Regions from separate parts of the Streptomyces sp. NPDC006529 genome, predicted to be linked through region 4. Evidence: riboswitches for the same ligand, from Rfam matches in the RefSeq annotation. Region 4 holds a riboswitch; each other region holds the start of a gene.

Region 1 (5,354 bases), on a different contig from region 4:
GCAGGCGGATGGAGTTCGTACCGCAGTCGATGCCCGCGACCCGCGTCACGCGCCGGCCTCCGTCTGCTCCGGCCGCCCGGCCGGCTCCGGGTCCCCGGACTTCTCCGCGCACGGGGTGACGCAGGCGCCCTTGGCCCACCACTCGGGGAGCATCGCGAGCGCCTCGTCGCCGAAGGGGTTCACGCCCGGTCCGGCGGCCAGCGAGTGGCCGACCAGCACGTGCAGGCACTTCACCCGGTCGGGCATGCCGCCCGCGCTCGGGAAGCCCTCCAGCACCTCGATCGCGTCGCGCCGGGTGAGGTAGTCCTCGTGGGCGGCCCGGTAGGCGGCGGCCAGCTCCGGGTCCGTGCCGAGGCGGGCCTGCATCTCCTTCATCACGCCGTTGGCCTCCAGGGTGCCGATGGCGCCGGCGGCCCGCGGGCAGGTCAAGTAGTACAGCGTGGGGAACGGCGTGCCGTCGGGCAGGCGCGGGGCGGTCTCGACCACGTCGGGCTGCCCGCAGGGACAGCGGTGCGCGATGGCGCGCAGTCCGCGCGGCGGGCGGCCGAGCTGCTGCTCGAACGCGGCGATGTCCGCGTCCGTCGGCTCGGTCCGTGCGGTCTGGGGCGGGGGCGTCTGCATGCCTGGGGTGCGTCTTTCGGTAAGTGGTCGGTCGGTGAACGTCAGTCGGCGGGGCGGTCGGCCTTGTCGACGCCGTCCCAGACGTTCGAGTACCAGGGCCGGTCGGCCGTCGCCGCGCCGGTGCGGCGGTGCTCCGCGGTCTCGGAGTCGACCATCGTGTAGCCGATCTCCCCCGGCCGCACGTAGTGCAGGTGCCTGCGCGCCTGCTGCTCCGCGTAGGCCGGGTCCTGCCAGCGGGCCTTTTCGTCGCGCAGCTCGTCCAGCCGCTTGCGCGCCCCGTCGGCGCTCCGCTGCTGGTCGGCGATCTCCGAGCGCTGGGAGACGTACTGGCGCATCGGGTACGCGAGGGCGACGACCAGCGTACAGAGCACCAGCACCAGCAACGCGGCCCGGCCGGTCAGCCGGCTGCGGCGGACCTGACGGCGCGTCTGCGAGCGGTAGACGTGGGCCGCGGTCCGTTCTCCGAGCTGCTTGAGCCTGGTCGCGGTCGAGAAGGTGGAGAACCGATCCCGGTTCCCGGCCATTGACTCCGCCTCCCCTGTAGCGCACACAGCAATACGTCCCCGCACACGGTACGGGACCGAGCGCGGGGACGTACGGAGGCTGCCTGGCCCCGCGGGGATGAACCCCGCGGAGGAGGGTCAGCCCTTGAAGCGCGGGAAGGCGGAGCGGCCCGCGTACACCGCGGCGTCGTCGAGGATCTCCTCGATGCGCAGCAGCTGGTTGTACTTGGCGACGCGGTCCGAGCGGGCCGGGGCGCCGCTCTTGATCTGACCGCAGTTCACCGCGACGGCGAGGTCGGCGATGGTGACGTCCTCGGTCTCGCCGGAGCGGTGCGACATCATGCACTTGAAGCCGTTGCGCTGGGCCATCTCGACGGCGTCCAGGGCCTCGGTCAGCGAACCGATCTGGTTCACCTTGACGAGCAGGGCGTTCGCCGAGCCCTCTTCGATGCCGCGGGCGAGGCGCTCCGGGTTGGTGACGAAGAGGTCGTCGCCGACGATCTGGACCTTGGAGCCCAGGCGGTCGGTGAGGATCTTCCAGCCGGCCCAGTCGTCCTCGAACAGCGGGTCTTCGAGGGAGACCAGCGGGTACGCGGCGCAGAGCTCCTCGTAGTACTCGGTCATCTCGGCGGCCGAGCGGGACTGGCCCTCGTACTCGTACTTGCCGTCCTTGTAGAACTCGGACGCGGCGGCGTCGAGCGCCAGCGCGATGTCCTTGCCCGGGACGTAGCCGGCCAGCTTGATGGCCTCGACGATGAGGTCGAGCGCGGCGCGGTTGGACTCCAGGTTCGGGGCGAAGCCGCCCTCGTCGCCCAGGCCGGTGGAGAGGCCCTTGCTGTGCAGGACCTTCTTGAGGGTGTGGTAGACCTCGGAACCCCAGCGCAGCGCCTCGGAGAAGGACTCCGCGCCGATCGGAGCGATCATGAACTCCTGGATGTCCACGTTGGAGTCGGCGTGCGACCCGCCGTTCAGGATGTTCATCATCGGAACGGGCAGCAGGTGCGCGTTCGGGCCACCGAGGTAGCGGAAGAGCGGCAGGTCCGAGGCCTCGGACGCGGCGTGCGCGACGGCCAGGGAGACACCGAGGATCGCGTTGGCGCCCAGCGAGCCCTTGTTGTCGGTGGCGTCCAGGTCGCACATGGCCTGGTCGATCAGGCGCTGCTCGGTGGCGTCGTAGCCGACGAGCTCCGGGCCGATCTGCTCGATGACGGCGAGGACGGCCTTCTCGACGCCCTTGCCGAGGTAGCGGTTGGCGTCACCGTCCCGCAGCTCGACGGCCTCGAAGGCACCGGTGGAGGCGCCGGACGGAACAGCAGCACGGCCGGTGCTGCCGTCGTCGAGGCCAACCTCGACCTCGACCGTGGGGTTGCCTCGGGAGTCCAGGATTTCCCGGGCTACGACGACGTCGATGGACGGCACGAGCATCTCCTTATGGGATGTGGCGCTGGGTGTGCGGTGGCGTGTCGGGCCGTGGGACGGCCCTGCCGCTTAGAGCCTAACCGGATCGGGGCGGTCGGCCCGCCGAGCAACCGCTCCCTGGGACGAAAAAGGGTGGGAATACCCCTCTTACAGGACATAGAGCAAGGCTGAAGGCGGGATTCCGCCCGCGGAAACACGACGGCCCGGCGCGTGGGGGGATACGCGCCGGGCGGTGGTGGTCATGCGTGGAGCGTTACCGCGGGGTTCAGCTGAGCTTCAGCTTCTGACCCGGGAAGATCAGGTCGGCGTCCTGCACGATGTCCTTGTTCAGCTCGAACACGTGCTGCCAGCCGCCCTTGACGGCGTTCGCCTGGGCGATGGTGCCGAGGGTGTCGCCGGCCTTGACCTCGTAGGAGCCGTTGCCCGTCTTGGGGGCCTCGGCGGCCGGGGTCTTCTTGACGGGGGCCGGGGTCTCGGCGCGCTCGGAGCGGGTGACCGGCGCCTCGGCGCGCTTGGTCTCCTGCTTCGGCTGGGCCTTCTTCTCGGCCTTCTTCTCGGGCTTGGCCTGCTTGGGGGCCTCGGCCGCGCCGCCGTTGTAGGCCGCGTTCGACAGGCCCACGCCGCAGGACGGCCACGCGCCCTTGCCCTGGCCCTTGAGGACCTTCTCGGCGATGGCTATCTGCTGCGACTTGGTGGCCTGGTTGGCCTGCGGGGCGTAGGCCTTGCCGCCGTACGCCGCCCAGGTGGAGGACGAGAACTGCACGCCGCCGTAGTAGCCGTTGCCCGTGTTGATGGACCAGTTGCCGCCGGACTCGCACGCGGCGACGGCGTCCCACTGGGAGGTGGTCGCGGCGCTCGCGGCGCCCGCGGTCATCAGCGGGGCCGCCACGGCGACACCGGCGACACCGACGAGGGTGACGACACGGGTGGCCTTGGAGGCGCGACGGTGCTTGCCCTTGCCGGAAAGCAGCATGGTTTTCTCCTCACCGACGCCTGCGAAGTGAGCTGTCGGGTTCGGGCGGATGAGTTGCCCGGTCGCGCACCGTGGTGCGCGGCTTAACCCCAAGCCGGTTCCGTGACCGTCTCTCAACGGCCGGTTCCGGCACTTACCTTGGTTCCCCCGCTCCTGCCTTCGGCGCTTGCGCGACGACTGTTCCCTCCGTCCGCCGGCAGGATTCGGCGATGCGGTCGAAGGAGCCCGCGGTGGCGAGCGATTCAGAAGGTAGACAGGTCTCTCCCCGATGTTCAACGAGGGACATCGGGGAGAAACGGGCCCTACTTGCGCTCCCGGGACGGGTGTTTACGCAGGTGAGAGCCGGGTTTGCGGCAGTCTCCGACCAGGACACGCCAGTTGGACCGAAGAGATGCATGTCTCACTTGCACGAATGGGACATACAAGGCGATCTTCGCGCCCGAAGTGCCCCTATTTCTGGCTTAGATCGAGATTCTGCCCCGGGGTGATGAGGTCGGCGTCGTGCCCGATGACCTGCTGATTGGCCTCGTAAAGGGCATTCCAGCCACCCTCGACCCCCTGGGCGGTCGCGATCGCCGTCAGGTTGTCCCCGGCCTTGACGGTGTACGACGGATCCGACAGGGCGTCAGGGGCCGCGGACGTCTCCGCGGCGGGCGTTCCGCGGTGCTTTCCACCGGTTGCCGACGTTTCGCCCTGCGGCGTGGCCGCGGAGCCGGGCGTGGCGGCCGGGCCCGTCGGGGCCACCGGGGCCGCGGGGTTCGACGGGGAGGCCGTCGGACCGCCCGGGAGCGCGGAGCCACCGGTTACGGGCGCCACGGGCGTTCCGGTGGGCCCGGTCGGGGTGGCGGGGCCACCGGTCTCGGGCGCCGGGGGTGGCATGACGGGCAGTCCGGAGGTCAGCGGGGTCTCGGGGACCGCCGGCAGCGCGCCGGGCGAGGCGCTGGCCCCGGACGGGGTGGTGGCTCCGGGGATGTGCCCGGTGGAGGCCGGCGTCGAGGCGGGCGCGGGCGCTCCGGCGAGCGGACCCGTGCCGGAGGCCGGGGTTCCTTCGGGGCGCAGCGGGCTCGGCGCGACGGAACCGGAACCTGCGCGGCCCGGGTCGACGGTGGGCGCGGGGCCGCCCCGGGTGAGCCCGGAGGACTCCCCGCACAGCGGCCAGGCCTGCGGTCCCTGCGAGGCGAGGACCCGCTCGGCGATGGCTATCTGCTGCGAGCGGCTGGCGAGGTCGGGCCGCGCGGCGAACTCCAGCCCGCCCGCGCTCTTCCACTGTTCCAGCGTGAACTGGAGTCCGCCGTACGACCCGCTGCCGAAATCGGCGCTCCAGGTTCCGCCGCTCTCACACTCGGCCACCCTGTCCCAGGTGGTGGTCTCGGCCGCGTTCGCGCCGGAGGCGGCGAACAGCGGCAGAGCGAGCGCGGAGCCGGCGACTCCGGCGGTGACGACGAGGGCGGGGACCTGACGGGGGCGTCTGTGGCGGCCGTTCCCGGAACGCATGAGGGTGGACCTTTCGCGTGGCGGCGGGGGCGACGCGAACCTAGCCGGGTTCGAACGCTTGTCACAAGTCGATGATGCGCAGATCACGTCGAGGTCACAGAGTTGACTCTTCGTCAGCCAAGGGCCCCGGCGCCGCCCCTTCCGCATCCGCAACGTTTGGGGTTGTGAAGCGGACCGGAAGCGTGCGCAGGCCACGCATGATCAGTCCGCCCCGCCACCGCAGCTCCTCGGGAGGAATGGCCAGTTCCAGATCGGGCAGACGCGTCAGCAAACTCGCGAGCGCCGTCTGACCCTCCAGCCGGGCCAGCGGGGCGCCCAGGCAGTAGTGGATGCCGTGCCCGTAT
Region 2 (5,354 bases), on a different contig from region 4:
CTCCCTCGCCCACGGCGCGTTCTTCGGCATCGGCGCCGTCGTCGCCGCGGAACTGGTCGCCCCGGAGAAGAAGGCGGGCGCGATCGCGATGATGTTCACCGGGCTCACCGTCGCCAACGTCGTCGGCGTCCCGCTCGGCACCCTGGTCGGCCAGCACCTCGGCTGGCGGGTCACCTTCGTCATCGTGGCCGGTCTCGGCGTCCTCGGCCTGCTGGGGATCGCCCGGCTCGTCCCCGACCTGCCGCGCCCCGAGGGCGTCCGGTTGCGGCACGAGCTGGCCGCCTTCCGCAACGTCCAGGTGCTGCTCGCCATGGCGATGACCGTGCTCGGCTTCGGCGGGGTCTTCGCCGCGATCACCTACATCACCCCGATGATGACGCACGTCGCGGGCTACGCCGACACCTCCGTCACCTGGCTGCTCGTCCTCTTCGGGCTCGGCATGGTGGGCGGGAACCTGCTCGGCGGCCGGTTCGCCGACCGCCGCCTGATGCCGATGCTCTACGCGACGCTGGGCGCGCTGGCGCTCGTCCTGGCCCTGTTCACCGTGACCGCCCACCACAAGGCCGCCGCCGCGCTCACCATCTTCCTGATCGGCGCCCTCGGCTTCGCCACGGTGCCGCCGCTCCAGAAGCGGGTGCTCGACCAGGCCGCGGGCGCCCCCACCCTGGCCTCCGCCGTGAACATCGGCGCCTTCAACCTCGGCAACGCCCTCGCCGCCTGGCTCGGCGGGCTCGTCATCGCGGGCGGCCTGGGCTGGACCGCCCCCAACTGGGTCGGCGCCGCCCTCGCCGCCTCCGCGCTGGTCCTCGCCCTCGTCTCCGGCGCCCTGGAGCGGCGCACCGCCCGGGCCGGCCGGCTGGTCGCGGCGGGCGGCGCCGCCGGCGAGCGCGAGGAAGCACCGCTCCGAGTCGCGTAGTGCGCCGCCCGGTGGGAGCTTGGTGGGGGATGTGAGGTGACCATGGGGCGAACCGGGAAGATACGCACCGCCGCGACGGCCGTGGCCGTCGCGGCGGCCACGCTCGCGGCCGGAGGCTGTACGTCGGCCCCCGCGAGCGGCCGTACGGACGGCCCCGCGGCCGCCAGCTCACCGGCCGTCCCGGGCAGCCCCGACCCGTCGGCGTCCAGCGCCCGCGCCCCCTCACCGAGCCGCAGCTACCCCCTGTCCACCGCGCCGCGGACGATCCCGGCCGTCCGCACCTTCGAAGCGGCGCGCGGCCCCGGCTGGAAGCCCGCCCCGCAGGCACGGGTCGTCGTCGCCCGCGCCGACGCGGCCGCCCTCGGCGACGAGGGGAAGATGCTCGCCCGCGACCTGGAGCTGGGCTACGCCGAGGACGGCGGCCCGCTCCGGCCCGGCGACGTGGAACTCGCTCTCGACAAGGCCCCCGCGAGCGGCGCCAAGGCCGCCCCGGAGTCCTACACCCTCACGGTGCGGGGCGGCGGCGTCCGCATCACCGGGCCCGACGACGCCGGGGTCTTCTACGGCACGCGCACCCTCGAACAGGCCGTCCGCGGCGCCGGATCCATCGGCGAGGGAACGGTCAAGGACGCGCCGGACCGCCCGCAGCGCGGCCTGAACCTCGACATAGCCCGCAAGAACTTCACCGCGCCGTGGATCGAGGACCGGCTGCGCGAGATGGCCGACCTCAAGCTCAACCAGCTGGGCCTGCACTTCTCCGACGACCAGGCCTTCCGCATCGCTTCCGTCAGCCACCCCGAGATCGTCTCCGACCCGCACCTCAGCCAGGCCGAGGTGCGCGCCATCGTGGCCCTCGCCCGGAGCCTGCACATCGAGGTCGTCCCCGAGATCGACTCGCCCGGACACCTGGGCGCCGTCCTGCGCGCCCACCCCGCCCTCCAGCTGCGCGACGCGGCCGGGCGGGCCGTCAAGGGCGCCGTGGACATCTCCGACCCGGCGTCCGCGCGGCTCGTCGACGAACTGCTGCGCGAATACCTGCCGCTCTTCCCCGGCGCGCGCTGGCACGTCGGCGCCGACGAGTACCAGGCGCTGGTCGTCAAGGACCCGCAGGCCTCCTTCCCGCAGCTCGCGGCGGCCGCCCGGAATCGGTACGGCGCCGGGGCGCGCGTCTTCGACCTGGCCACCGGCTGGCTGAACGACCGCGCGGCCGTGGTCCGCGCCGCCGGCCGGCAGCCCAAGGCGTGGAACGACGGCTTCTTCACCGGGGGCGCGGCCACCGCCGCGCGGGACGTCGAGGTGGAGTACTGGACGGGCAAGGAGATCGGCGCCCGCCCGCCCCTGGAGTACCTGCGCGAGGGCCGGCCCGTGGTCAACCTCAACGACGAGTACCTGTACTACGTCCTCGGCGAGCCCAACGACTTCACCTACCCGACCGGCCGGCGGATCTACGAACAGTGGACCCCGCTCGTGCTGCGCGGCACCGAGGCCGTGCCCGCCCGCTACGCCGACCGGATCCTGGGCGCCCGGCTCGCCGTCTGGTGCGACCTGGCCGGATCGCAGACCCAGGCGCAGGTCGCCGCCGGGATCCGGCTGCCGCTGGCCGCCCTCGCCCAGAAGGTCTGGGACCCGCGGCCGCCCGGGCCGACGTGGAGTCAGTTCACCGCGCTGGCCGACCGCCTGAGGTGAAGCGGGATCCCGGGACCGGCCCGCGCGGCGTGCTCCGCCCGGGGTCCGCTCAGTAGGCGCCGTTGACGTTGTCGATCGAACCGTAGCGGGCGGCCGCGTAGTTGCAGGCGGCGGTGATGTTCGCGACCGGGTCGTAGGAGTCGGACGACGTGCCGGGCACGTGGTAGGCCCTGAAGGTGGGGTCGATGACCTGGAGGAGGCCCTTCGAGGGAATGCCCGCGGCCGCGTTGGAGTCCCAGTTGTTGATGGCGAGCGGGTTGCCCGAGGACTCGCGCAGCACGTTGCGGTGAATTCCGTCGTAGGTTCCGGGAATTCCGTGCTGGGCCATGATCTCCAGCGACTGGCGGATCCACCCGTCGAGGTTGTTGGCGTACAGGGTGGTGGGCCGTGCGGAACGGTCGGCGCGGGCGGGCGCGGCCGTGGTATTGCGCTTGGCGACCAGGGTCGTGGCGGTGGCCTTGGCCGATCCCGAACTCGCCTTTGCGGCCCCGCCGATCGTCAGCTTGGTTCCCGGGCGGATGACGGACGGGTCGCTGCCGATCACCGAGCGGTTGTCCGCGTACAGCTTCTTCCAGCCGCCGCTCACGGAATGCGTTTGCGCGATCTTGGAAAGGGTGTCGCCGGGCACCACGGAATAGACCGTGGGCGCGGCGGCCTTCGTCGCGGCCGTGGAAGCGGTGGGCGCCTTGGCGGCCGCGGCCGGCTGAGCGGCCTCCGCCCCGGAGGCGCTGATCAGCGGGAGGGCGAGGGCGAAACCGCCGGTGCCCGCGACGGCGACCAGACGGGCCACCCGGCTGTTCTTGGGACGGCGGTGCTTGCCCGATGCGGACATGGCGCATTCCTCTCCGTCGCCTGCGAGGTGAGCTGTCGGGTTCGGACGGGAGCTGTCCGGCCGCACCGCGGCACGCGTGTTCCGGACATGCCTCGGGCATGACGAAGGCGTGCGTGCCGGTGGTGCGACTTCACCCCGAGCCGGTCCGGATTCATGATCCGGACCGGCGGCCTACCTGGTTCCCCCGCTCCTGCCGTACGTGAAGTGGGATGGGTTTCCGGGTGGCGGCAGGATTCGGCGTTCCACCTGGATTGCGGTGACCGTAAACGAAGAGGGAGGGCGGGAACAAGGGGCGAATTCCGCGTGGTGATCGTCTTATCGGTACCGGTCCGCGGAATGCGTCACACCCGTACGGGTCATGGATCCCGAATTTCATTGCTGGGCCCGGAATTGAGACTTCCGGATCTTTTATGGGTGGCGGCGGTCCGGCCTGTTCCGCGTGACTCACATCACCGCCGGAGCGCCCGTTCCGCATTCAAGGGCAAATCACCCCTAGCTGCCTCTAAAGGTGTTTCTCGCACCTCCACCGGCCGCGCCGCCTCCGGCAGTTCCGCGCACCCGGGCGGCGCTTCCGGCGTCCGCGGGACCCCGGCGTGCGGTTCCGGGGCGCCGTCGGCCGCCCGAAGTGTGCCGGTGGCCCCGACGGGAGGCTCCCGCCGTGTACGTTCGCAGCACGGGACGGATCACAGGAGAGCGGGGTATGACGTGACGCATCGCGTACGAGGGGTCATCGCACGGAGCAAGGGCGCGCCGGTGGAGACGACAACGATCCTCGTGCCCGACCCGGGGCCGGGCGAGGCGCTCGTCCAGGTCCAGGCCTGCGGGGTCTGCCACACCGACCTGCACTACCGGGAGGGCGGCATCAACGACGCCTTCCCCTTCCTCCTCGGCCACGAGGCCGCCGGAGTGGTGGAGGCCGTCGGCCCCGATGTCACCGGCGTCGCCCCTGGCGACTTCGTGATCCTCAACTGGCGCGCCGTGTGCGGCCGCTGCCGCGCCTGCAAGCGCGGGCGCCCCTGGTACTGCTTCGACACCCACAACGCCACCCAGTCCATGACCCTGGAGGACGGCACTCCGCTCTCCCCGGCGCTGGGCATCGGAGCCTTCGCCGAGAAGACCCTGGTCGCCGCCGGCCAGTGCACCAAGGTGGACCCGGCGGCCTCGGCCGCCGCCGCCGGACTGCTGGGCTGCGGGGTGATGGCGGGCCTCGGCGCGGCCCTCAACACCGGGAACGTCGGCCGCGGCGACTCGGTGGCCGTCATCGGCTGCGGCGGCGTGGGCAACGCGGCCGTCGCCGGGGCCCGGCTCGCCGGTGCGGGCCGGATCATCGCGGTGGACCTGGACGACCGCAAGCTGGAACAGGCCAGGGGGCTGGGCGCCACCCACACCGTCAACGGCCGTACCGAGGACGTGGTCAAGGCGGTCCAGGCGCTGACCGGCGGCAACGGAGCGGACGTGGTCATCGACGCCGTCGGCCGCCCCGAGACCTACCGGCAGGCGTTCTACGCCCGCGACCTGGCCGGCACCGTGGTGCTGGTCGGCGTCCCCACCCCGGAGATGGCCCTCGAACTCCCGCTGCTCGACGTCTTCGGCCGCGGCGGCGCCCTCAAGTCCTCCTGGTACGGGGACTGCCTGCCCGAGCGGGACTTCCCGCTGTTGATCGACCTCTACCTCCAGGGCCGCCTCGACCTCGACGCGTTCGTCTCCGAGACCATCGCGCTCGACGACGTGGAGGAAGCCTTCGCCCGCATGGAACGCGGCGAAGTCCTCCGCTCGGTCGTCCTCTTCTGACCACAAGCCCCGGGCCACCCCCCGGCCCGGGGCCCGCCGTCGGCCCAAGGCGCGCCACATCAGCCCCGCCGACGGACCACGGCGCCGCGATGTCAGCCCCGCCGGCGTTTGAGGCGCCGCCGGAGGCAG
Region 3 (5,354 bases), on a different contig from region 4:
GCGACCGCGCCGATGTGTTCGAGGAGGGCGGAGGCGACCCCGCGGCCCTGGTGGGCGTCCTGGACGAGGAAGGCGACCTCGGCCTCGTCGGCCGCTCCGGAGGCGGGGCGCCCGTCGGGGCCGATGCGGTCGTAGCGGACGGTCGCGATGAACTCGCCGCCGACGGTGGCCGCGAGGCCGACCCGGTCCACGTAGTCGTGGTGGGTGAAGCGGTGCACGTCCTTGGCGGACAGCCGGGGGTAGGGGGCGAAGAACCGGTAGTACTTCGACTCGTCCGAGACCTGTTCGTAGAAGCTGACCAGGCGCTCCGCGTCCTCGGGCGTGATGGGGCGGATCCGGGCGGTGCCGCCGTCGCGCAGCACGACGTCCGCTTCCCAGTGGGCCGGGTACGAGGGGTCCGACGCGGTGGTCATGGAGCCACCCTAGAGCCTGGTTTGGGCGGACGGAGGGCGGGCGCCGGGCGGGGGCGCACCCGCGGGGCCGCGTGCGCGCGGCGCAGTAGCCGAGCCGGGGCAAACCAGTGCAAGCTGTGGAGGGTCGAACGGCAGGTGAACGGGGGCCGAAGGTCGGCCGGAGCACTCGGAGTGCCGTGAGAGACTGGTCTAGACAACCGTAAGAACCTGAAGGGCATCACCATGGCAGAGCGCCGCGTCAACGTCGGCTGGGCCGAGGGCCTGCACGCTCGTCCCGCCTCGATCTTCGTCCGGGCGACCACCGCTTCCGGCGTCCCGGTGACCATCTCCAAGGCCGACGGCAACCCGGTCAACGCCGCGTCCATGCTCGCGGTCCTGGGCCTGGGCGCCCAGGGCGGCGAGGAGATCGTCCTCGCGTCCGACGCCGAGGGCGCGGACGCCGCGCTGGACCGTCTGGCGAAGCTGGTCGCCGAGGGTCTCGAAGAGCTTCCCGAGACCGTCTGACCCCCGGCCGACCCCCCGGGTCCGGCCCACGCACCACCCACGGCGGAGCCGTGGCCCCGCACCCGGGGCCACGGCTCCGCCGCATTTCCCGGGAACGCCCGAAGCCGCGTAACACCCCCGGACCTTTTCGTTTATCCGGAACGCACCCACGCGGCCGGAAAAACAATTCCCGCCCGGTAAATCAATCCTTTGTATCGGGACCGTGTTAAAGCCCGCCGCTCGCCATGTTTACGGCAGGTTGCGAAGTCCTCACGCGCAGCCGGTGCGCTCCGGCCGCGCGGTCGGCGTGGGCCGCGGTCAGCGCCCGCGCCCGCTCCGCGTCGCCGCGCGCCACCGCGTCCACGATCGCGCCGTGCTCCGCCCAGGACTCCACGGGCCGCACCGGAGCGTCCACGGCGTACATCCAGGCAACCTTGTGGCGCATCTGCGTGAGCAGCGCGATCAGGCCGGGGCTGTCCGAGGCCTGCACGAGCGTCTCGTGGAACCAGCCGCCCAGGGATCGCAGATCCTCCCCCTGCCCCCTCCTGGCCCGCTCCTGGCCCAGCCGTACCAGCCCCCGCAGCACCTTCAGGTGCGCCTCGCTGCGCCGGCGGGCGGCCCGGGCCGCCGCGAGGGGCTCCAGCAGCATCCGGACCTCCAGGAGGTCGGCCGCCTCCTGCTCGGTCGGCTCGGCGACGCAGGCGCCCGCGTGCCGGCGGGTGGTGACGAAGCCCTCGGACTCCAGGGTGCGCAGTGCCTCCCGGACGGGGACGCGGGAGACTCCGTAGCGCCGGGCGAGCAGCTCCTCGGTGAGGCGGGAGCCCGGGCCGAAGACCCCGGAGACGATGTCGTCGCGGATCGCCGTACAAACCGCGTGCGCGGGAATTCGCAAGACCGGACCTCCGCTGAATACCGTTGCCGCCGAATCCATTACCGCGACTCTATGGCAACGCGCGCTCTTTTCCGAGGACGGTTTTCGGAAATGGGCACAAAGGCACGCACGACACGAAGGCCCCGGCTCGATGAGCCGGGGCCTTCGGTCAGCGCGTGCGCGGGCGGGTCAGATCTCGACGCCCTTGGACCGCAGGTAGGCCAGCGGGTTGATGTCCGAGCCGTAGGACGGGCCGGTACGGGCCTCGAAGTGCAGGTGCGCGCCGAAGCTGTTGCCGGTGTTGCCCGACAGCCCGATCTGCTGGCCCGCGGTGACCTGCTCGCCGGCGGAGACGCTCAGCCGCGAGAGGTGGCCGTACTGGGTGTACGTACCGTCGTTGTGCTTGATGACGATGTTGTTGCCGTACGCACCGCCGTCGCCAGCCTCGACGACGACGCCCGCGCCCACGGCGTGGACGACGGTGCCCTCGGCGGCGTGGAAGTCGACGCCGGTGTGGCTGCCGGAGGACCAGGCGCTGCCGCCGGCGCCGTACTGGGTGCTGACGTAGGAGCCGGTGACCGGCAGCACGAAGGCGTTGAGGCGCTTGCGCTCCTCTTCGCGGTCCGCGCGCTCCTTGGCCTCGCGCTCGGCCTTGGCCTTCGCCTCGGCCATGCGGCGGGCCTCGGCGGCCTTCGTCTTCGCCTCGGCCTCGGCCTGCGCCTTGAGGGCGGCGGCGTCGGCGGCGTTGCGCTGCGCGTCGGCCTGGGCCTCCAGGTCGCCGGCGAGGGTGTCCGCGACGACGACGGCGTTCATGCCGTCACCCTGGGGGGCGGTGGAGTGGTGGTTGTCCGCGGCGAAGGCCGGGGCTGCGAGGCTGGCCGCGACGCCGGTGGCGGCGAGGGCGGCTATGCCGGCGACACCTGCGGTCTTCCGGCTCAGACGGCTGGAACCACGGTGCTTGCCGGAAGAGGCACGACTGCTGCCGAACGCCATGAAGGGGCTGATCCTTTCCTTCCCTCTCGCCTACCGGGTTAGCTGACGGGTTCGGAGCAGGAAGGTCTCCTACGGGCCCCCTCTTGCGAGATGGCCCGATTCACCCCAGGGACGTGGGTCCCCGGCTCCCCAGGCTCGCGCCTGACGGGGACTCGGCGATCGCTGCCCGGTGCCGCGAGTGCGGCGTTCACAACTGACGGACAGCACGCCCGACGCTAGGCGGATCTTCGGGTAATCACCAAACACACGCGCCCCATTGTTAGCTACGTCACGTGACATAGAAGCAACCTCTCCGCCAAACGGACAAAAGGGGTTCCGGTGGCCAAGCCACCGAAACCCCTTCCGCGCCCGCTCAGTTCACGGGCGGTTCACCGTCAGTTCGCGACGACGCGCACGTCACCGATTCCGAGCGCGCGCACCGGCGCCTCGATCTGCGAGGCGTCACCGACGAGCACCGTCACGAGCCGGTCCACCGGGAAGGCGTTGACGACGGCGGAGGTGGCCTCCACCGTGCCCGTCTCGGCCAGCCGCGCGTACAACCGCGCCTGGTAGTCGTCCGGCAGGCCCTGCTCGACCTGGTCGGCCAGGGTCCCCGCGACGGACGCGGCCGTCTCGAACTTCAACGGGGCCACGCCCACCAGGTTCTGCACCGCCACGTCCCGCTCCGCGTCGGTCAGACCGCCCTCCGCGAGGGTGCGCAGCACCTTCCAGAGGTCCTCCAGCGCCGGGCCCGTGTTGGGGGTGTCCACCGAACCGCTGATGGCGAGCATCGACGCGCCGGTGCCGTCCGCGGTGGAGCGCAGCACCTGCCCGAAGGCGCGCACGCCGTAGGTGTAGCCCTTCTCCTCGCGCAGCACCTTGTCCAGGCGGGAGGTGAGGGTGCCGCCCAGGCAGTACGTGCCGAGCACCTGGGGCGCCCAGACGCGGTCGTGCCGGTCCGCACCGATCCGCCCGATGAGCAGCTGGGTCTGCACCGCCCCCGGCCGGTCCACGATGATCACGCGGCCCGTGTCGTCCGCGGTGATCGGCGGTACGGGGAGCGGCTCGGCCGTGCCGCCCGTCCAGGTGCCCAGGGTGTCCGCGAGGACGGCGTCCAGGTCGATGCCGGTCAGGTCGCCGACCACCACCGCGGTGGAGGTGGCGGGGCGCACGTGGGCCTCGTAAAAGGCGCGTACGGCCGCGGCGTCGATCCGGGCCACCGTCTCCTCGGTCCCCTGGCGCGGGCGGGACATCCGCAGCGTGGCCGGGAACAGCTCCTGGGAGAGCTGCTTGGCGGCCCGGCGCTGCGGGTTGGCCAGCTCGTGCGGGATCTCGTCGAGCCGGTTGCGCACCAGCCGGTCCACCTCGCTGTCGGCGAAGGCGGGGGCGCGCAGGGCCTCGGCGAGCAGGCCCAGGGCCTTGGCGAGCCGGGAGGCCGGGACCTCCAGGGAGACCCGGATGCCGGGGTGGTCGGCGTGCGCGTCGAGGGTGGCGCCGCAGCGCTCCAGCTCGGCCGCGAACTCCTCGGCGGAGTGCTTGTCGGTGCCCTCGGACAGGGCGCGGGCCATGATCGTGGCCACGCCGTCCAGCCCGGCCGGTTCGGCGTCCAGCGGGGCGGCGAGGTTGATCTCGACGGCCACCACCTGCTGCCCGGGCCGGTGGCAGCGCAGCACGGTCAGGCCGGTGTCCAGCGCACCGCGCTCGGGGGCCGGGAACGCCCACGGCCGGGCCTCGCCGGGCTGCGGCCGGGGGTGGAAGGTCATCGTGACGGCTGCGGTGTCGCTCACTGCTCCGTCCCTTCGGTCTCGTCGTTCTCGGCGGCTTCCTCGGCGTCGTCGGCCGCGAGCGGCTCGTAGACGAGCACGGCGCGGTTGTCCGGGCGCAGCCGGGACGCGGCCACGGCCTGGACCTCTTCGGCGGTGATGTCCAGGACCCGGCCGACGGCGGTGAGCGCCAGCTGCGGGTCGCCGAAGAGCACCGCGAAGCGGCACAGTTCGTCGGCGCGGCCGGCCACCGTGCTCAGCCGGTCCAGCCATTCGCGTTCCAGCTGGGCCTGTGCGCGCTCCATCTCCTCCGCGGTCGGGCCCTCGGCGGCGAACCGCGCGAGTTCCTCGTCGACGGCGGCCTCGATGTCGGGCACCTCGACCCCGCCGGAGGTCTTGACGTCCAGCCACCCCAGCGAGGGGGCGCCGGCCAGGCGCAGCATGCCGAAACCGGCCGCCACGGCGCTCTGGTCGCGGCGGACCAGGCGGTTGTGGAGCCGGGAGGACTCGCCGCCGCCCAGGATGGTCAGGGCCACGTCGGCGGCGTCGCAGTCGCGGGTGCCGTCGTGCGGCAGCCGGTAGGCGGCCATCAGGGCGCGGGCCGGGACCTGCTCGACGATCTCCTCGCGGAGCTGGCCGCCCATGGTGTCGGGCAGCGAACCGTCGCGCGGAGGCTGCTTGCCGTCGTGCGCGGGGATGGTGCCGAAGTACTTCTCGATCCAGGCGAGCGTCTGCTCGGGGTCGATGTCGCCGACGACCGACAGGACGGCGTTGTTCGGCGCGTAGTACGTGCGGAAGAAGGTCCGCGCGTCCTCCAGCGAGGCCGCGTCCAGGTCGGCCATCGAGCCGATC
Region 4 (5,354 bases):
GTCGAGGTGGTCGTAGTGGTCGTGCGAGATCACCACGACGTCGACCGGCCCCAGCGCGGCCAGCGGCACCGGTACGGGGTGCAGTCGGCGGGGTCCGGCGAACGGGAAGGGAGAGCACCGCTCTCCCCACACCGGATCGAAGAGCACCCGGCGTCCGTCGATCTCCGCGAGCACGCTGGAGTGCCCCATCCAGGTCAGCCGCAGGCCGCTGACCGGCGGCTTCGCCAGATCGGCCAGGGTCGTCGGGTGCACCGGGACGGGCGCGCCCGGGTTGCGCCGGACCCGCTGCTCCTTGTGGAAATAGATCTTGGCGAACTCCACCATCGAGCCGGAAGGCCTGGTCCGGGCACCGACCGGGTTCTGAAAGACGCCGTCGGCGAAGTTCGGCGAGCGCAGGATCCGCTCCAGCCGCGCGCCGGACGGATCCGCGCCGAAGGCTTCGGGCCGCAGGGCGCGAAGCCGTGGACGCAAGGAACGGGAGCCGGGGTCGGAGCCGGTCAAGGCGCCTCCAGAGGGGAAGTGGGCAGGGCTGGTCGTACGTTCTACCACCCTCCCAACGCACACTGCCCCCGAAGGATTCCGCGCGCCTCCCCGCCCCGCCCGCGACGGCCGGCCCCTACAGCGGCAGCAGGTCCGGGCGCTTGGCCCCCATGCGGTCCCCCGAGGACTCCCCGCGCAATCGCCTGCCGATCCACGGCACGAGGTGCTCCCGTGCCCACTGGATGTTGTCGCGGGTCACCTCGGCCGAGCCGCGCGGCTGCTGCGGGGGCCACGGCTGGTCCGGGTCCGCGGGCACCTCCAGGCCGAGCACCTGCGCGGCGCGCAGCGCGACCCGGGTGTGCCCCTCGGGCGAGAGGTGGAGCCGGTCGTGGTCCCAAGCCCGCCTGTCCTGCACGGACTTCAGCGACCAGAGATCGAGCACCGGGCATCCGTACCGGTCGGCGATGGACCGGACGTGCGCCGAGTACGTCGCCACCTTGCCCCGGATGTGCCTGAGCACCGGCACCCCGCGGGTGTCGAAACCGGTGGTGATCATCACCATGCCGACTGACCCGACGAGGTCGGCGAGGGCCGCCTCGAACCGCTCCGCCACGTCGTCGGGGTCGCTCCCCGGCCGGATGATGTCATTGCCCCCGGCGCAGAAGCTGACCAGGTCGGGCGCCAGTTCCTTGGCCCGCGGCACCTGGTCGGCCACGATCTGGTCCAGGAGCTTCCCCCGCACAGCGAGGTTGGCGTACCGGAAGTCGTGCTCCTCGCGCTGGTCCGCGAGGAGCACGGCGAGCCGGTCGGCCCAGCCCACGCACAGGCCCCCCGGCCCCGGGTCGCCCACACCCTCGGTGAAACTGTCCCCGATCGCCGCGTACGAGCCGATGCCCGGCAGTGCCGTCTTGATTTCCGTCGTCCGTGCCGTCGTCTTCGTCGTCATCGCTGTCGTCGCTGCCACGAGAGCTCATACTCCACCCCGGGCGGTGACCTACGCGACCGTAGCCACCCCTTGACGGACCGTGATCTTTACCACCCGGCGGGTAAGGAATAAGTGAGGAGTCCGTCAGGTCTTTCAAGGGAGGCGGGGACACCGACGCGGCGGTGGCGTCAGACGTTCACGCCCTTCGAGCGCAGGTAGCCCAGCGGGTCGATGTCCGTGCCGTAGCCGGACCCGGTGCGGATCTCGAAGTGCAGGTGCGGGCCGGTGACGTTGCCGGTTGAACCGGAGAGGCCGATGCTCTGGCCCGCGGTCACGCTCTGGCCGACCGAGACCGAGAGCTGGGACAGGTGGCCGTACTGCGAGTAGCGGCCGTCCGCGTGCCGGATGACGACCTCGTTGCCGTACGCGCCGCCCCAGCCGGCGGAGACCACGGTGCCCGCGCCGACCGCGCGGACGGTGGTGCCGGTGCCCACGGCGAAGTCGACGCCGGTGTGGTAACCGCTGGACCACATGCTGCCGCTCGCCCGGTACTGGGTGGTGATGGAGGCGGAGACCGGGGCGACGAAGCCGGAGGCCGAGGCGGTACCGCTGCCCGAGCCCGTGCCGGCGGAGGTGCCGCCCCGAGCACTCGTCCCCTTCTGCGACGCACCCTCGTCGGCCGGGGCGGCCGGGGCCTCCGCGGCGGCGGCGCCCTCGTCCTGGCCCGCGTCCGCGTCCGCGTCCGCGTCCGCGTCCGCGTCCGCCACCGGCGCGGGTTCCTCGGCGCTTTGCGCGGCGGGCGCCGGAGCCTGTTCGCCCGGTCCGCCGAGCGCGAGCTTCAGCCCCGGGTGGATCAGCGAGGGGTCGGAGCCGACGGCCTCGCGGTTGTCCGCGTAGAGGCGCTGCCAGCCACCGCTCAGGTGCCGCTCCGCGGCGATCTCCGAGAGGCAGTCGCCGGACACCACGGTGTACACCGAGGAGGCCGCGGGCGCGGCGGCCGCGGCCCGGAGCGCCGCCGGAGCCTGGGCCGGGAGGGCCTGGGCCGGCAGCGCGGCGGTGGCGGGAGCCGTGGCCTGCGGGGCGGCCTGCGCGCCGGCGGCGCCCAGCAGCGGCAGCGCGAGCGCCGCGCTTCCGGTGCCCGCGACGACGAGACCGCGGGTCAACGCGGCGGACTTCGGACGGCGGTGCTTTCCCTTTGCGGGCATGGTGAATTCCTCTCCGTCGCCTGCGAGGTGAGCTGTCGGGTTCGGACTGGAGATGTCCGGCCGTAGGTCTACGGCTTCACCCCGAGCCGTCCGGAGGAGATCCATTCGAGAACATCGAGAAGATCGGTTTCGGAAACGGCGGCTTACCTGGTTCCCCCGCTCCTGCCGGGCGCGTGGATCGTCGGGTGCGGTGCCGGACGGTGGCAGGATTAGGCGGTCCATCCGGGTGGAGGTGAAGGTATTGGCTCCGGTCCCGTGGAACAAGCCGCGAATTCCCTTGGGTAATGGCGCGGGTGAGGGACCGCCGGAATTCCGGTCACCCTCCGTGGAATCCGCTGCGGCAACACCCTTGCGCACAAGGCAATTCGGCTTTAGCGATCACACACTCACGGTCACCGTATGATCCTGCTCACGGGGACGGGCCCGATCTCCCGGTCCCTTATGGCAAGTTGCGTTCAACCAGCGCAATTCGGACATGCCGCGACGATACGGAGGAGTCTTCGTGACCCAGCAGATACCCCAGGCCCCGTCCACGGAGCCGGAACTGACCGGAGTGCGCAACTTCCGTGACGTGGGCGGCCTCCCGGCCACCGACGGACGGAGGGTCAGATCGGGACAGGTCTATCGAAGCGGACATCTGGCGCATGCCACCGAAACCGACACGGAATTCCTCGCGTCGCTGGGTCTCCACACCGTCTTCGACTTCCGCAACGCCGCCGACCACGCCCTGGAGGGCCCGGACGTCGAGCTGCCGGGCGTGCGCAACGTCAACCTCCCGCTCTCCGACCCGGCGGACGGCACGGAGTTCTGGCGGATGGTCCGCGACGGCGATCTCGGCCAGCTGCGGGAGGCCCTCGGCGACGGCAAGGCCGCCCGGCGGATGGCCGCCTCCTACAGGGAGATCGTGACGACCCGCACCGCCGAGCACCGCCGGGTCGTGCAGGCGCTCGCCCGGAACGAGGTGCCGGTCCTGATGCACTGCGCGGCCGGCAAGGACCGGGCCGGTCTCTCGATCGCCGTCACGCTGCTCGCGCTCGGCGTGGAGCGCGAGGCGATCGTGGCGGACTACCTGGAGTCGAACGCTCCGCACCGCCGCTACAAGGTGCGCCGCAGCGGCGGGACCCCCGAGGCCCGCTCCCCCGAGGTGATGGAGCTGCTCGCCCCGCTCTTCGACGCGCGCGCCGAGTACCTGCACGCGGCCTTCGAGACCCTGGAGGAGATCTGGGGCAGCACCGACCGCTACCTCGCCGAGGGCCTCGGGCTCGCGCCCGAGACCCTCGACGAGCTGCGCGACCGCCTCCTGGAGTGACGGCGCCGGGCGGCCCGCCGGGCGGCCGACCGGCGGGCCGCCCCGCGGGTCAGCGGTTCGCGACGGCCTGCTTGACCAGGGTCCTGCCGAAGTCCCACATCAGCCCGCCCCCGCCGTGGGCGTCGTCCATGACGTCCCGGAAGGCGCCCACGAAGCGGTCCACGTCCGCCTCGTCCACGATCAGCGGCGGAATGAGCTTGATCACTTCCAGGTGGTCACCGGAAACCTGGGTGAGGATCCGGTGCTTCTGGAGCAGCGGTACGACGACCATCTGCGCGAAGAGCCCCTTGCGCGCGGCCTGGAGCATGGTCCACCGGCTGCGCAGGCCGAGCGAGGACGGGCGGCCGAACTCGATGCCGATCATCAGCCCCCGGCCGCGCACCTCGTGCAGCAGTTCGTACTCGTCCACCATCGCCGCGAGCCGGCCGCGCAGCAGATCGCCCATGGCACGGGCGTTGGCCACGACCGACTCGTTCTCCATGACGGACAGCACCGCGAGCCCGGCGGCCATGGCCTGGGCATTGGAGCCGAAGCTGGCCGAGTGCACGAGGACCCGGTCCATGGACGAGTACACCTTCTTGAAGATCCAGTCCTTGCCCAGGGTCGCGCCGACGGGTACGTAGCCGCCCGACAGGGCCTTGGCGACGCACACCAGGTCCGGTTCCACCCCGGCCTCGTGCTGGTAGGCGTAGAACTCCCCGGTCCGGCCGAGGCCGGTCTGCACCTCGTCCGCGATCAGCAGGGCCTTGTGCCGGTGCAGCAGCTCCTGCGCGGCGCGCAGGAAGCCGGGCGGGGCCGCCAGCACCCCCTTGCCCTGGATCGGCTCCACGACGAAGGCGGCCACGTCGCCGCGCTTCAGCTCGCGCTCCAAGGCCCCCAGGTCCCCGAGGGCGATCCGGGTGTCGGGCAGCAGGGGCGCGAACCCGTCCCGGAAGCCCGCCTCCCCGTTCACCGACAGGGAGCCGGTGGTGAGTCCGTGGAAGGCGTGGTCGCAGTAGAGGACCCTGGGGCGGCCCGTGGCGAAGCGGGCGAACTTCAGCGCGGTCTCCACGGCCTCGGTGCCGCTGTTGCCGAAGAAGACCCGGTCCAGGTGGGGACTGTGGGACAGCAGCTTCTCCGCCAGCAGCCCGGGCAGCGGCTGGCAGTCGAAGCGGGTGAGGTCGGCGAGCTGCGCGTCGAGCACGTCGTGCAGGGCCCGCCGGACGACGGGGTGGTGGCGGCCGAGCCCCATCACCCCGAAGCCCGCGAGCATGTCGAGGTAGTCGTTGCCCTCCGCGTCCCAGAAGTGGGCGCCCTCGGCCCGCTCGTAGACCTTGTCGAAGCCGATGGTGTGCAGCATGCGGGGCAGCTGGTGGTTGAGGTGGCGGGCGTGCAGCTCGTAGCGCTCGGCGCCCCGCTCGGCCAGCAGGGAGCCGAGGTCGAACTCCTTGCCCGG

The links. A riboswitch is a leader RNA that binds a small molecule or an ion and turns the genes downstream of it on or off. The one in region 4 is predicted to bind cyclic di-AMP.
Positions count from the first base shown of each region.
Region 1: it holds a riboswitch for cyclic di-AMP, as region 4 does, so the genes downstream of both, ABZY31_RS15415 (transglycosylase family protein) here and ABZY31_RS05815 (LysM peptidoglycan-binding domain-containing M23 family metallopeptidase) in region 4, are expected to answer to the same signal.
Region 2: it holds a riboswitch for cyclic di-AMP, as region 4 does, so the genes downstream of both, ABZY31_RS20785 (LysM peptidoglycan-binding domain-containing protein) here and ABZY31_RS05815 (LysM peptidoglycan-binding domain-containing M23 family metallopeptidase) in region 4, are expected to answer to the same signal.
Region 3: it holds a riboswitch for cyclic di-AMP, as region 4 does, so the genes downstream of both, ABZY31_RS08500 (M23 family metallopeptidase) here and ABZY31_RS05815 (LysM peptidoglycan-binding domain-containing M23 family metallopeptidase) in region 4, are expected to answer to the same signal.

Region 1 is NZ_JBEXPB010000018.1:19,973-25,326, reverse strand. Features, by position in the region: gene ABZY31_RS15435 (Ppx/GppA phosphatase family protein) at 1-49, opposite strand, end outside; gene ABZY31_RS15430 (DUF501 domain-containing protein) at 46-621, opposite strand; gene ABZY31_RS15425 (septum formation initiator family protein) at 663-1,145, opposite strand; gene eno (phosphopyruvate hydratase) at 1,263-2,549, opposite strand; gene ABZY31_RS15415 (transglycosylase family protein) at 2,809-3,516, opposite strand; cyclic di-AMP (ydaO/yuaA leader) riboswitch at 3,519-3,691, opposite strand; gene ABZY31_RS15410 (transglycosylase family protein) at 3,967-5,010, opposite strand; gene ABZY31_RS15405 (cytochrome P450) at 5,105-5,354, opposite strand, start outside.
Region 2 is NZ_JBEXPB010000030.1:10,364-15,717, forward strand. Features, by position in the region: gene ABZY31_RS20775 (MFS transporter) at 1-916, shown strand, start outside; gene ABZY31_RS20780 (glycoside hydrolase family 20 protein) at 959-2,602, shown strand; gene ABZY31_RS20785 (LysM peptidoglycan-binding domain-containing protein) at 2,652-3,434, opposite strand; cyclic di-AMP (ydaO/yuaA leader) riboswitch at 3,439-3,684, opposite strand; gene ABZY31_RS20790 (S-(hydroxymethyl)mycothiol dehydrogenase) at 4,140-5,225, shown strand.
Region 3 is NZ_JBEXPB010000007.1:138,515-143,868, reverse strand. Features, by position in the region: gene ABZY31_RS08515 (GNAT family N-acetyltransferase) at 1-413, opposite strand, end outside; gene ABZY31_RS08510 (HPr family phosphocarrier protein) at 636-917, shown strand; gene ABZY31_RS08505 (GntR family transcriptional regulator) at 1,123-1,788, opposite strand; gene ABZY31_RS08500 (M23 family metallopeptidase) at 1,957-2,760, opposite strand; cyclic di-AMP (ydaO/yuaA leader) riboswitch at 2,773-2,928, opposite strand; gene ABZY31_RS08495 (pitrilysin family protein) at 3,135-4,502, opposite strand; gene ABZY31_RS08490 (pitrilysin family protein) at 4,523-5,354, opposite strand, start outside.
Region 4 is NZ_JBEXPB010000004.1:205,818-211,171, reverse strand. Features, by position in the region: gene ABZY31_RS05825 (MBL fold metallo-hydrolase) at 1-501, opposite strand, end outside; gene ABZY31_RS05820 (SGNH/GDSL hydrolase family protein) at 617-1,426, opposite strand; gene ABZY31_RS05815 (LysM peptidoglycan-binding domain-containing M23 family metallopeptidase) at 1,594-2,610, opposite strand; cyclic di-AMP (ydaO/yuaA leader) riboswitch at 2,615-2,836, opposite strand; gene ABZY31_RS05810 (tyrosine-protein phosphatase) at 3,113-3,919, shown strand; gene ABZY31_RS05805 (aspartate aminotransferase family protein) at 3,969-5,354, opposite strand, start outside.